Regions from separate parts of the Niveibacterium sp. COAC-50 genome, predicted to be linked through region 1. Evidence: predicted binding sites of a transcription regulator. Region 1 holds the regulator's gene; the other holds the start of a gene.
What was found. Region 1 encodes FNR, which switches genes on or off when oxygen is low (the NO sensors DNR and NnrR bind a similar motif). Its sites were predicted from a motif close to TTGANCTAGNTCAA; they were not measured.
Positions count from the first base shown of each region.

Region 2: the regulator FNR is predicted to act here: its motif matches at 3,325-3,338, upstream of HH302_RS17705 (formate/nitrite transporter family protein).

Region 1 covers NZ_JABCJM010000003.1:374,680-380,139, forward strand. The annotation lists gene HH302_RS14890 (heavy-metal-associated domain-containing protein) at 42-248, opposite strand; gene HH302_RS14895 (universal stress protein) at 254-679, opposite strand; gene HH302_RS14900 (sulfite exporter TauE/SafE family protein) at 693-1,400, opposite strand; gene hemN (oxygen-independent coproporphyrinogen III oxidase) at 1,462-2,856, opposite strand; gene fnr (fumarate/nitrate reduction transcriptional regulator Fnr) at 2,952-3,692, shown strand; gene HH302_RS14915 (SirB2 family protein) at 3,693-4,073, opposite strand; gene HH302_RS14920 (alpha/beta hydrolase) at 4,082-5,460, opposite strand, start outside.
Region 2 covers NZ_JABCJM010000005.1:104,604-110,063, forward strand. The annotation lists gene HH302_RS17685 (MFS transporter) at 1-626, shown strand, start outside; gene HH302_RS17690 (DUF3833 domain-containing protein) at 626-1,150, shown strand; gene HH302_RS17695 (SDR family NAD(P)-dependent oxidoreductase) at 1,160-1,933, shown strand; gene HH302_RS17700 (nuclear transport factor 2 family protein) at 1,930-2,367, shown strand; gene HH302_RS17705 (formate/nitrite transporter family protein) at 2,372-3,205, opposite strand; gene hycI (hydrogenase maturation peptidase HycI) at 3,530-3,985, opposite strand; gene HH302_RS17715 (formate hydrogenlyase maturation HycH family protein) at 3,978-4,385, opposite strand; gene HH302_RS17720 (NADH-quinone oxidoreductase subunit B family protein) at 4,382-5,179, opposite strand; gene hyfH (hydrogenase 4 subunit H) at 5,181-5,460, opposite strand, start outside.

The sequences.
Region 1 (5,460 bases):
GCGGCCCCGAACCATATCGGCAGCCACGTCAGCCAAAACGTTCAGTCGGCTTCAAACCCCGCGTCGCGGATCGCGGCCTTGAGGGTTTCAATCGAGACGCGCTGCGGATCAAAGCACACGCTCGCCTCCTTCAACTCTAGCGACACCTTCGCTTCGCTCACGCCATCGTGCGCATTCAACACGCGTTCCACCGAACGAACGCACCCCTGGCAGCTCATGCCACCCACCGAAATCTTCGCCGTATCCATAACACTCACCTCGCCACCATCACCGGGCAATGCGCCAGTTGCACCACGCGGGCCGCCACCGAGCCAATCAACACCCTCTCAAGCACGCTGTGCCCGCGTGCGCCCAGCCAGATCCAGTCGCAACCGCGATCGACAGCGAACGCCACAATCGTTTCGGCAGGGTGTCCGATCAACACCTGCTCATCAAAGGCCAACCCCGCCGCGCGCAGGCGGCTCGCGGCCGGCGCCATCGCGATCCGCCCCTCGTCGCTGTAGTAGCGATCCAAGGCGCTGGTTTCGACATGGCGCGTGGCGAAGGTCATCGGTACCGGGTTGTGTACCGTTACCAGAACGATCGCGGGCGGCGCGGCGAAGAACTTTACAGCGCGCAGCAGCGCATCCACCGCGGCAAGCGAAGCCGCAGAACCGTCAGTAGCGAGCAGGATTTTCATCGCGATCCCTTTCTTATACGTGGCAGATGACGCCTTGCCACAACTTGCCACCCAGCGTGGCAGCGTTGGCGAGCCCAAACACCCCAAAGCCAAGCACGACAAGCCCGGCGCCGAACCGGAGCCACGTCCGTTGCAGCCAGCTCCGCAAGCGGGCGGCAAACAGGCCAGCGAGCATCAGGTTGGGCAAGGTCCCCAAACCGAATGACAACATCAGCACCGCACCGCGCGCGGCGGAGCCTGACACCAAAGCCGTCGCAAGGATGCTGTAGACGAGGCCGCAAGGGACGAATCCCCAAACCAGCCCGAGCGGATAGGCGTTGAGTGGCGTCCGGGCGGGGATGAATCGCGCCCCATACGGCCGTAACCTTGCCCACAAGCGGCCGCCGAGCCGCTCGATGGGTGCGAGGGGCGCGGTGACGCCCGCCAGGTAAAGCCCTAACAGCACCAGCAAAAGGTTCGCCAGCACGTAGAACGTAATCTGGATGGGCAGCAGGCGATTCAGCAGGAAACCAGTCGAACCGATCGCGCCCAGCAGCGCACCGGCGAGGGTATAGCTGGTGATGCGGCCCAGGTTGTAGGCCAAATGGATCGGCCAAATGCGTCGCGACTGCCCAGGCGCATTGACGGTAAGCGCAGCAACCAGCCCTCCGCACATGCCCACGCAGTGGGTTCCACCCAGCAGACCGATCAGCGTCGCGGCAAGGTATCCCGCTTCAGGCATCACACAACATCCCGGTGCAGCCCATTCAGGGCAATCCGCAAGTGTAGCGGCCGGCCGAGGCTCAAATCACCTTGGAGTAGCGGACGACTTCGCGATCACCGCGCAAATGCGCGTCAAACGCCATGGCCAATACGCGCGCCAGCATGCGACCCGGCGTCGTTACCTCGACCCCCTTCTTGCCAACGATGCACAGGCCATCACGCTCATGGGCCCGCAGCGCTTCGATCTCGTCGGCAAAATACTCGGAGAACGTGATGCCCCAGGCCTGCTCAAACGCCGCGTAATCCAGCGAGAAGTGGCACATCAGACTCTGAATAACCGCGTAACGAAGCTGATCGTCGAACGTCATCTCGTAGCCACGGACGACAGGGAGCTCGTCACGATCGAGCATCTCGTAGTAGGCCTCAAGCGTCTTCGCACTCTGTGCGTAGGCCGGGCCTACCTTGCCAATGGAGGAAACGCCGAAGCCCAACAGATCGCAGTCCGAGTGCGTTGAATAGCCCTGGAAGTTGCGATACAAACGCCCGTTGCGCTGAGCCACGGCCATCTCGTCGTCCGGCCGCGCGAAGTGGTCCATGCCGATGAACACGTAGCCCGCGTCAGTCAGCTTCGAAATCGCCATGCCCAGGATCTCGAGTTTCTGGTCCGCACTCGGCAAGTCGCCCGCATTGATCCGCCGTTGCGGCATGAAGCGCGTCGGCAGGTGGGCATAGTTGTAGAGTGCAAGACGGTCCGGGGCGATCTCCAGCACGCGATCCAGCGTCTGGCTGACGCGCTCGACGCTCTGGAACGGCAATCCGTAGATCAGATCGATACTGACCGAACGGAAACCATTCGCGCGCGCGGCCGCGATGACCGCCGCGGTTTCCTCAACAGACTGGATGCGGTTGACGGCTTTCTGGACGATCGGGTCAAAATCCTGAACACCGACGCTCATCCGGTTGAAGCCCTCGGCCCCAAGCAGCGCAACGGTTTCAGCGGAAACGCGGCGCGGGTCTACCTCGATCGAGTACTCGCCACCGGGCGTCAGGTTGAAATGCCGGCGGATCGAACGAAACAATTCGCGGATCTCGCTGTCCGACAGGAAGGTCGGTGTGCCGCCGCCCCAGTGCATTTGTGAAACATCGTGCGAGCCGGCGAGCTGTCCGGCGACCAAACCCATTTCTTTGTCAAGATAGCGCAGGTAGCGCTCCGCCCTGCTACGGTCCTTCGTGACAATCTTGTTGCACGCGCAGTAGAAGCAAACCGTATCGCAGAATGGAATGTGGAAATATAATGAGAGGGGTTTTTTGAGGCCGCCCTGCGCGCGCAGACCTAGATGTCTTGCGTAGTCGCTGCGTCCAAAGCCCTCGTGAAACCTGTCCGCGGTCGGATACGACGTGTAGCGCGGGCCGGAAACGTCGAAACGCTGGATGAGATCGCGGTCGAAGACCGGCGTCTGCTCATTCTGATTCATTGTTTATTTTTTTCTCTCTGTGGATGCCGGAAGGTGTCATGAACTCGGTCGGAGCCGTTTGATTGCCATCAACTAGCCCACTTGGAGCACCCGCCTTGGAAAAACCCGCCACGATTCCGCTGACGGCCGTCAATCTTCGCACCGCGTGCACCCAATGCAACCTCAAGGAGCTTTGCCTTCCCGTTGGTCTTGACGACGTCGATCTTGAAAGGATCGACGGCCTCATCACTGCACGCAAGAAGGTCAAGCGGCAGCAGCATTTATACCGTGCTGGGGAGCCTTTCGAAGCAATCTATGCGATTCGCACCGGTTTCTTCAAGACCGACATCCTGACCGAAGACGGCCGGGATCAGGTCACCGGTTTCCAGATGGCCGGAGAGATCCTCGGACTCGACGGCATCTCGACGGATCGGCATGTCTGCAATGCGGTTGCACTTGAGGATTCAGACGTCTGCATGATTCCGTTCGAACGGCTCGAAGAACTCTCGCGCCGCATCGAACCCCTGCAGCGCCAGTTCCACAAGTTCATGAGCCGCGAGATCGTCCGCGAGCAAGGCATCATGATGCTGCTCGGGTCGATGCGCGCAGAAGAACGTCTGGCTGCATTCCTGATCAACCTATCGCAACGCATGCGCCTTCGTGGGTACTCCGCTTCGGAGTTCCACCTTCGCATGACGCGCGAGGAGATAGGCTCTTACCTCGGTCTGAAACTGGAGACAGTGAGCCGGGCGTTCTCCAAATTCCAGGATGACGGCTTGATCAGCGTCCACCAGAAGCACATCCAGATTCTGGATGCGGATGGACTGCGCCGACTGATTGGCCGCGCGAACGTGTAGTTACCACCACGGCGTCGGTCGTTTTGTCAGCGCGACCGACACGATGTAAGCCAGCACCAACAAAGCGGCCACAAATGTGGCCGCTTTTGCTTGGCGTGTGCGCCCGCGCTTGAGCGCGTAAGACCCCAGAACGATGTAGCCAAGCAAGCCAAGCACCTTCGCGGTCAACCAGTCGTCACGAAACGGCGCTACGCGAAGGGTCCAGGCCAAGGCGACGGCCGAGGCGAGCAATCCGGTATCGACGATATGCGGAACCACCCTCGCCCAACGCTGGCGCACCCAAGGCGCATCAATCAGGACGCCGATACCTCTGGCGATGAATCCTGTTGCCGAGAGCACCACGAAACTGACGTGAAGATGTTTGAGCAGCAGGTAATCCATCGGCCTCGTTAGCGTTCCATGACGTAGTCACCAGGAGCAGCGGCAAGCGGAGGAAAGGCTTCGTTGCACACGGGTGGCGGTGCGACACGCTCACCGCAACGCTCGTCCAGCCACCTGAACCAATCGTCCCACCAACTTCCGGCGTGGTGGTCGGCGCGCTCACGCCAACCATGCGCGCTGTCGGTCCGGTGAGCCGTGCCGATCCAGTATTCGCGTTTCGGCGGCTGTACGGGTGGGTTGACGATCCCGAGGATATGCCCGCTGGACGACAGCACGAAGCGCTTGTCTCCACGCACGAAATTGGCCACCCGAAATGCTTGCCGCCACGGGGCAATATGATCGTCTTCGGCCGCAACGGCATACAGCGGTTGGGTGATCCGCCCAAGATCGAGCGACTCGCCAGCGACGGTCAGCGCATCGGCCTCAATCAGGCGATTCTTGAGGTAGAGCTCTCGCAAGTACCACGCATGCATGGCATAGGGCATGCGCGTGGTATCCATGTTCCAGTAGAGCACGTCGAACGACGGCGGCTTTTCGCCCATCAGGTAGCCCTGAACCACGTATTGCCAGATCAACGGGTTCGAGCGCAGCAAGCGGAACGATGTAGCCATGTCGCGGCCGTCGAGGTAACCGCGCTGCTCCATGGCCCGCGTCAGGTAGCGGACGCTCCCTTCATCGATGAAGACCTCCACGTCGCCCGGCTTGGCGAAGTCCACCAATGTCGTAAATAGCGTCCAGTGTGCAACCGGCATCTCATCCGGCGTGTAGTGGCGATTCGCCCATGCCATGTACATCGACAAGGCCGTACCGCCGATGCAGTACCCGACCGCATGTACTTTGTCCGCCCCGGATAGTTGGCGAGCGACCTGAACTATCGCATCCACCCCCTCCTGCAGGTAATCATCGAAACGAACGTCGCGGAGCGCTGCATCGGGGTTCTTCCACGAAGTGATGTACACATCGAAGCCCGCATCGCGCAAATGCCGCACCAGACTCTTCTTCGACGTCAGATCAAGGATGTAGAACTTGTTGATCCATGGCGTCACGATCACGATCGGGGTTTGTCGAACCGTATCCGCCGTCGGGGTGTAGTGGATGACCTCCACCAGGCGGGTGCGGGCAACGACTTCGCCCGGCGTCGTCGCAAGGTTCTTCCCAACCTTGAAATCGGCGGGGTCAGCCATTCGGATATCCCCGGCACGCAGGTCATCGAGGAAATTCTGCCAGCCGGACCGAAGCGTTTGCCCCTGGCTGGCGACCGCCGCACGTTGCGCGACCGGGTTGAGTGCCAAGTAATTTGTCGGCGCCACGGCATTGAGCCATTGCCGCCACCAGAACGCCGCGCGGCGGCGCTCGGTCCCCGATAGCCCGGGCGTCGCGTAGAGCA
Region 2 (5,460 bases), on a different contig from region 1:
TGCGGGACCGACCGGTGCGCGCTCTGATGGCGATCTTCGCCCTCAACGGTATCGCGGCGGCGATTCCGGCAACGCTGTTCCTGTTCTTTGTGGCGGATGTGCTGGCGCGCGAGCGCTTGTCGGGGCTGTTCCTCGCCACCTACTTTGTCAGCGGCGCGCTGATCCTGCCGTTCTGGGTCCGCCTCGCTGCGCGCATCGGCAAGGTGCCAGCCTGGTTTGCGTCAATGTTGCTCGCGGTACTGGCGTTCGGCTGGGCGGTGACGCTGGGTGAGGGCGATGTGATCGCCTTCCTCGTGATCTGCGTGATGTCCGGCATCGCGCTGGGTGCGGACATCACGTTTCCGCCCGCGCTGCTGGCTGATCTGCTGGCACGCCCGGCGCGCGCCGCCGCAGGTGGCATCTACTTCGGCTGGTGGAACCTCGTCACCAAGCTCAATCTCGCGCTCGCCGCGGGCGTCGCGCTGCCCTTGCTCGATTGGCTTGGCTACCGCCCGGGCGCACGCGACGCGGGTGCCTTGCTCGCGCTGGCCGCGGTGTATGCCGTGTTGCCGATCGCGCTGAAATGCGCTGCCGCTGCGCTGTTGTGGCGGCTTCGAAAGCATGTGGAACCTGAAGGAGTTTCCTGATGAAGACTTGGCTGATCGCGGCCATGACGGCGCTGGTGCTTGGCGGCTGTTCCAGCGTCGATATCGCGGACTACCGCAACGAGAAACCGCAGCTCGATCTGGCGCACTACTTCGACGGTACCGTCGACGCGTGGGGTGTGTTCCAGGACCGCTCCGGCAAGGTGGTGAAGCGCTTTAAGGTGACGATAGCCGCGCAGTGGCGCGGCGACGTCGGTACGCTCGACGAGCACTTCGAATACTCGGATGGCAGCACGCAACGCCGCGTGTGGACCGTGACAAAGCTGGCGGACGGCCGATACACTGGCCGTGCTGACGATGTGGTGGGTGAGGCGATCGGTGAGGCGCAGGGCAACGCCCTTCGCTGGCGCTATACGATGGCCTTGCCGGTGGATGGCAGCGTCTATCACGTCGCCTTCGACGACTGGATGTTCCTGATGGATGACAAGACGATGCTGAACCGGTCCTTCATGACCAAGTTCGGTGTCGAGCTCGGGCAGGTGACGCTGAGCTTTCGCAAGCGTTAGCAGGTACCCATGGCGATGAATCAGCCGATTCGTGACTGGCGCGGCAAGCGTGTGTGGATCGTCGGTGCTTCGACGGGAATCGGCGCAGCCCTTGCGGAATCGCTTGCGGAGCAGGGCGCTCATCTTGCGCTGTCGGCCCGGCGCGCGGAGCGCTTGCGCGTCTTCGCCGCACGCTTTCCTGGCAGCATCGCGATACCACTCGATGTGGCCGAACATGCCACCTTGCTGCCTGCGGTGCTGCAACTGCTCGACCTGTGGGGTGGCATCGACGTGGTCGTCTTCAATGCCGGCACCTACACGCCGATGCATGCGTGGGATCTCACCGTCGAAGGCGCACGCACGACGATCGAGATCAACCTGATGGGCGTCATCAACGGCGTTGCGGCCATCGCGCCGCAACTGCTGCAACAGGGCGAAGGCGCCATCGTCATTGTTGGCAGTGTCGCCGGCTACCGCGGCTTGCCCAAGGCGCTGGCCTACGGGGCATCGAAGGCCGGCGTGATCAACTTCGCCGAGTCGCTGTACATGGACCTCGCGCCGCGCGGCGTGAGCGTCTTTCTGGTGAACCCGGGATTCGTCGAAACACCGCTCACCGCGCAGAATAAGTTCCGCATGCCGGCACTGATCACCGCGGCCGAGGCGGCCGATGCGATCCTTCGCGGCATCGCCCGCGGCCGCTTCGAGATTCACTTCCCGCGCAGGTTCACCCTGCTGCTCAAGTTCCTGCGCTTGCTTCCTGAATGGCTCTACCTGCGTGCGGTGCGGCGCGCAACTGGCGCATGAGCACCCAGTCAGCGCTCGACGCGCTGGTTGACGCCTACGAGCGGCTGACGCTGGATAGCGTGGACGCGCTCGCCGCGCGCTATGCCACGGATGCGAGCTTCAAGGATCCGTTCAACGAGGTGGTCGGACGCGCGGCAATTGCCCGCGTGTTCCGGCACATGTTCGAGCAGGTGGATGTGCCGCGGTTCATCGTGACGGGAAGATTCGCGGCGGAGGGCGCGGCGATGCTGACTTGGGAGTTCCGCCTGCGCTTCCGCGGCGAGTCCGCGGAACGCGTGATTCGCGGTGCGAGCCACCTGTGCTTCGATGCGCAGGGGCTGGTCACGATGCACCGCGACTACTGGGATGCGGCTGAGGAGTTGTACGCCCAGCTGCCGGTGCTGGGCGCTTTGATGCGTCTCCTGCGGCGCCGGCTGGCGACGCCACAGGCCTGATGCCTCAGTGTGCGGCGGCCTTCGGGGCCTTGCGCGGCGGGGGCAGTTCGCGTGCGGCTTCGGCGGCTTCCGCCTGATCCATCGCTTCAGGGCTGAGGTAGCGGTAGGCCAGGCCGACGAACACCGCGCCACCCACCACGTTGCCGAGTGTGCTGAAGATCAGGTTGTACACCGCTTGCCCGAAGGTCAGCCCGCCGTGGCTCAGCAGCGCCATCGAGAAAGTGCCCATGTTGGCGATCGAGTGCTCGAAGCCGAGGTAGAGGAAGATGAACACGACGAGGATCATCGCCACGATCTTCGCGAGGTCTTCCTTCAACTGCAGTGCGACCCACACCGCGAGGCAGACCACCCAGTTCGCGAGGATGCCCTTGAAGAAGATCACTTGCGCAGCCTGCTCGGCCTTGTGCACCGCGCCCTGGTTCAGCGCATGTTCCGGTGGCAGCGAGTCGAGCACGCCTGCGAAATAGAGCAGCGCCGTGAGCACCACGGCCCCGATCAGGTTGCCCAGGTAGCAGACCACCCACAGGGCGACCGTCTGCGGCCAGCTCGTCTTCCCTTCGGCTGACGACACCGCGAGGTACATGTTGTTGCTGGTGAACAGCTCGGAGTTGGTGAACACGATCACCGACAGGCCGACGCCGAAGAAGAGGCTCGCCAGCACCTTGCCGAACGGCGTGTCGTGCAGGTTGTTGAGCAGCGACCAATACACCAGTACGACGATGGACAGGTACATGCCTGCCAGCACCGCGCGCATCAGGTAGCGGCCCGGGTCTTCCTTCAGCAGCGAGAACTTGCGCAATCCGCTGGCTGCGGACTTCTCGACGATCGGACGTTCCATTTCGCTTGATTCCTTGGTTTTGTCGTCAGGGGAATGACACCGCGTGCGTTGTCATCGCAAGCAGTTTCCTTGCACTTTATGTGTCCGACTTGCTCGCGTTTGCGCTGAGTTCAGCGTTTTTGACATCCATCAGGCGTAGGGCGCGGATCTAAAAATCGCTCTATGGGTCGATAAGCGGCGCTGTGTTCCGCTTGGGCCCACGTTGAGGTTTAGCGCGCAAATCTGCAATCCGCCACTGTGCTTGGCGGTAAGCGCGAGGGCAGGTGGCCGCTGGCGCGCCGCGTGGCGCGCGCGCGGGCGGTCAGTCGACGGGCCGGAGGAGGCTCAGAGCCAGGGCAGGGCGGTGAGGTCTGCGCCGGCGACAAGCTGCGCGTGCAGCGTGGTGACGGCGTTGCGCACCGGGTCGGTCATCGGGAAGCCGAAGGCGACGATGTCGGGCTGGATGCCAACGAAGAGCACCTGCGGCACCGTTTCGCGCAGCCGCTCGATCAGGAAGCTGAGCGGCAGGTTGTGCGTGGTCATGATGAACATGTCGGCGATGTTCGCATCGTCGACCAGGCGCGCTTCGCCGGGGGCGAGCGCCATGTCCGCCGCGTCCACGATCACCACGGTCTGCGGCGCGAGCGCCTGCACCTGATGTGCGACGTTCTCCGGCGCGGAGCCGCCGTCGATCACCGCCCAGCCGCTGGCGGGTGCGTTCGTCAGCAGTTCGGCCAGCAGTGGGCCGGCGCCGTCGTCGCCCATCATGCTGTTGCCGACGGTGAGGATCAGGTCAGGCATCGCGGTGCTTGGCGATCAGGTAGATCGCAGGTTCGGCTTCGATATCGGCAAGCGACTGGATCAGCCGCGTCGCCCACTGGTTCTCGGTTTCGCTGTAGCCCGGGCGGGCGCCGTCCAGCGCCCTAGCGAGCAAGTGCGTCGCCGTGCTGTCGATGTTGATCTCGCCCCATTTGAGCAAGCCTTCGAGCTTGCTGCGGGCGGCGCCCTCCGGCAGCTTCTCGAGCCAGGCGGCGTAGTCGTCGGCCGGGCATTCGAGGATCGGCTTGAGGCAGTCGATCACGCCGATATGGTGGCCGATCGCGAGCGAGTAGTAGACCACCTGCTTCGCCTCGGCCGGCATGTCCTCCTTGCGGTCGAGGAACTTCTGGCCGAGCTGGTAGAAGATGACCTTGCCGCTCACGCGGTTGCTCCGCCGATTCCGAGGCAGGTGCTTTGCAGGTGGGCAAAGATTTCCGACAGACGCGGGTCGTCTTTCGCAGCGAGGTGTTCACGCGCACGGGCGACGAAACCTTCCGGCGTCGGCGCGGCGACCATCAGGCCCATGAAGTCATCCGCGATGCGTCCGCCGTGCAGGTAGCCCGCCATGCGGCGCGCCTCGCGTTCGATCAGCACCCGCAGATCCAGCGGTACGTCCGGGTGCCGCACCTGCGCGACTTCGCCCTCGGCTTCCTGATGGTGGCTGCCCTTGAGCTTCTGGTTGAGCAGCCCGAGCGCGACCGCGAAGCCGTAGATCGTCGCAGCCGGGGTCGGCGGGCAGCCAGGGATGAAGACGTCGACCGGCACGATCTGGTCAGTGCCGCCCCAGACGCAGTACAGGTCGTGGAAGATGCCGCCGCTGCAGCCGCAGGCGCCGTAGGAGACGACGATCTTGGGATCTGGCGCGGCCCGGTAGGCGCGGATCGCCGGCATCCGCATTGAGCGTGTCACGGCGCCGGTGAACAGCAGGATGTCGGCATGGCGCGGCGAGGCGACGACCTTGATGCCGAAGCGCTCGGCATCGAAGACCGGCGTGATCGCCGAGAAGATCTCGATCTCGCAGCCGTTGCAACCGCCGCAGTCGACGCGATAGACGTAGGCGGAACGCTTGATGTCGCCGAGCAGCGTCTGCTTCAACTGCGCGATGTGCTCGCTCTCGCTGATCGGAGTCGGCATGCCCTGGGCGTTGCGGGGCGCGAATTCGATGGGCTTGTTCATCTCAGCCTCGCTTCACGAAGGTTTCCGGCTCGACGCTGCACAGCGCCTGTTTGCGCTTGCAGTCGGGGCAGGTCTCGAACTGCGGGCGCATCGCTTCGGCTTCGGCCTCGGAGAGCCCGCTGTGCACCATCAGCGCCATCGTGAACTCGATCTCCTTGCTCGGCGCGAAGGGCGTGTCGCAGGCGACGCAGCGGGTCAGCGAAAACGTTGCCCGTTGCATCAGGTCTTCCTTGCGGCCCACCGCCAGCTCGAAGTCGGGCGACAGCGCGATCGCGCGGGTC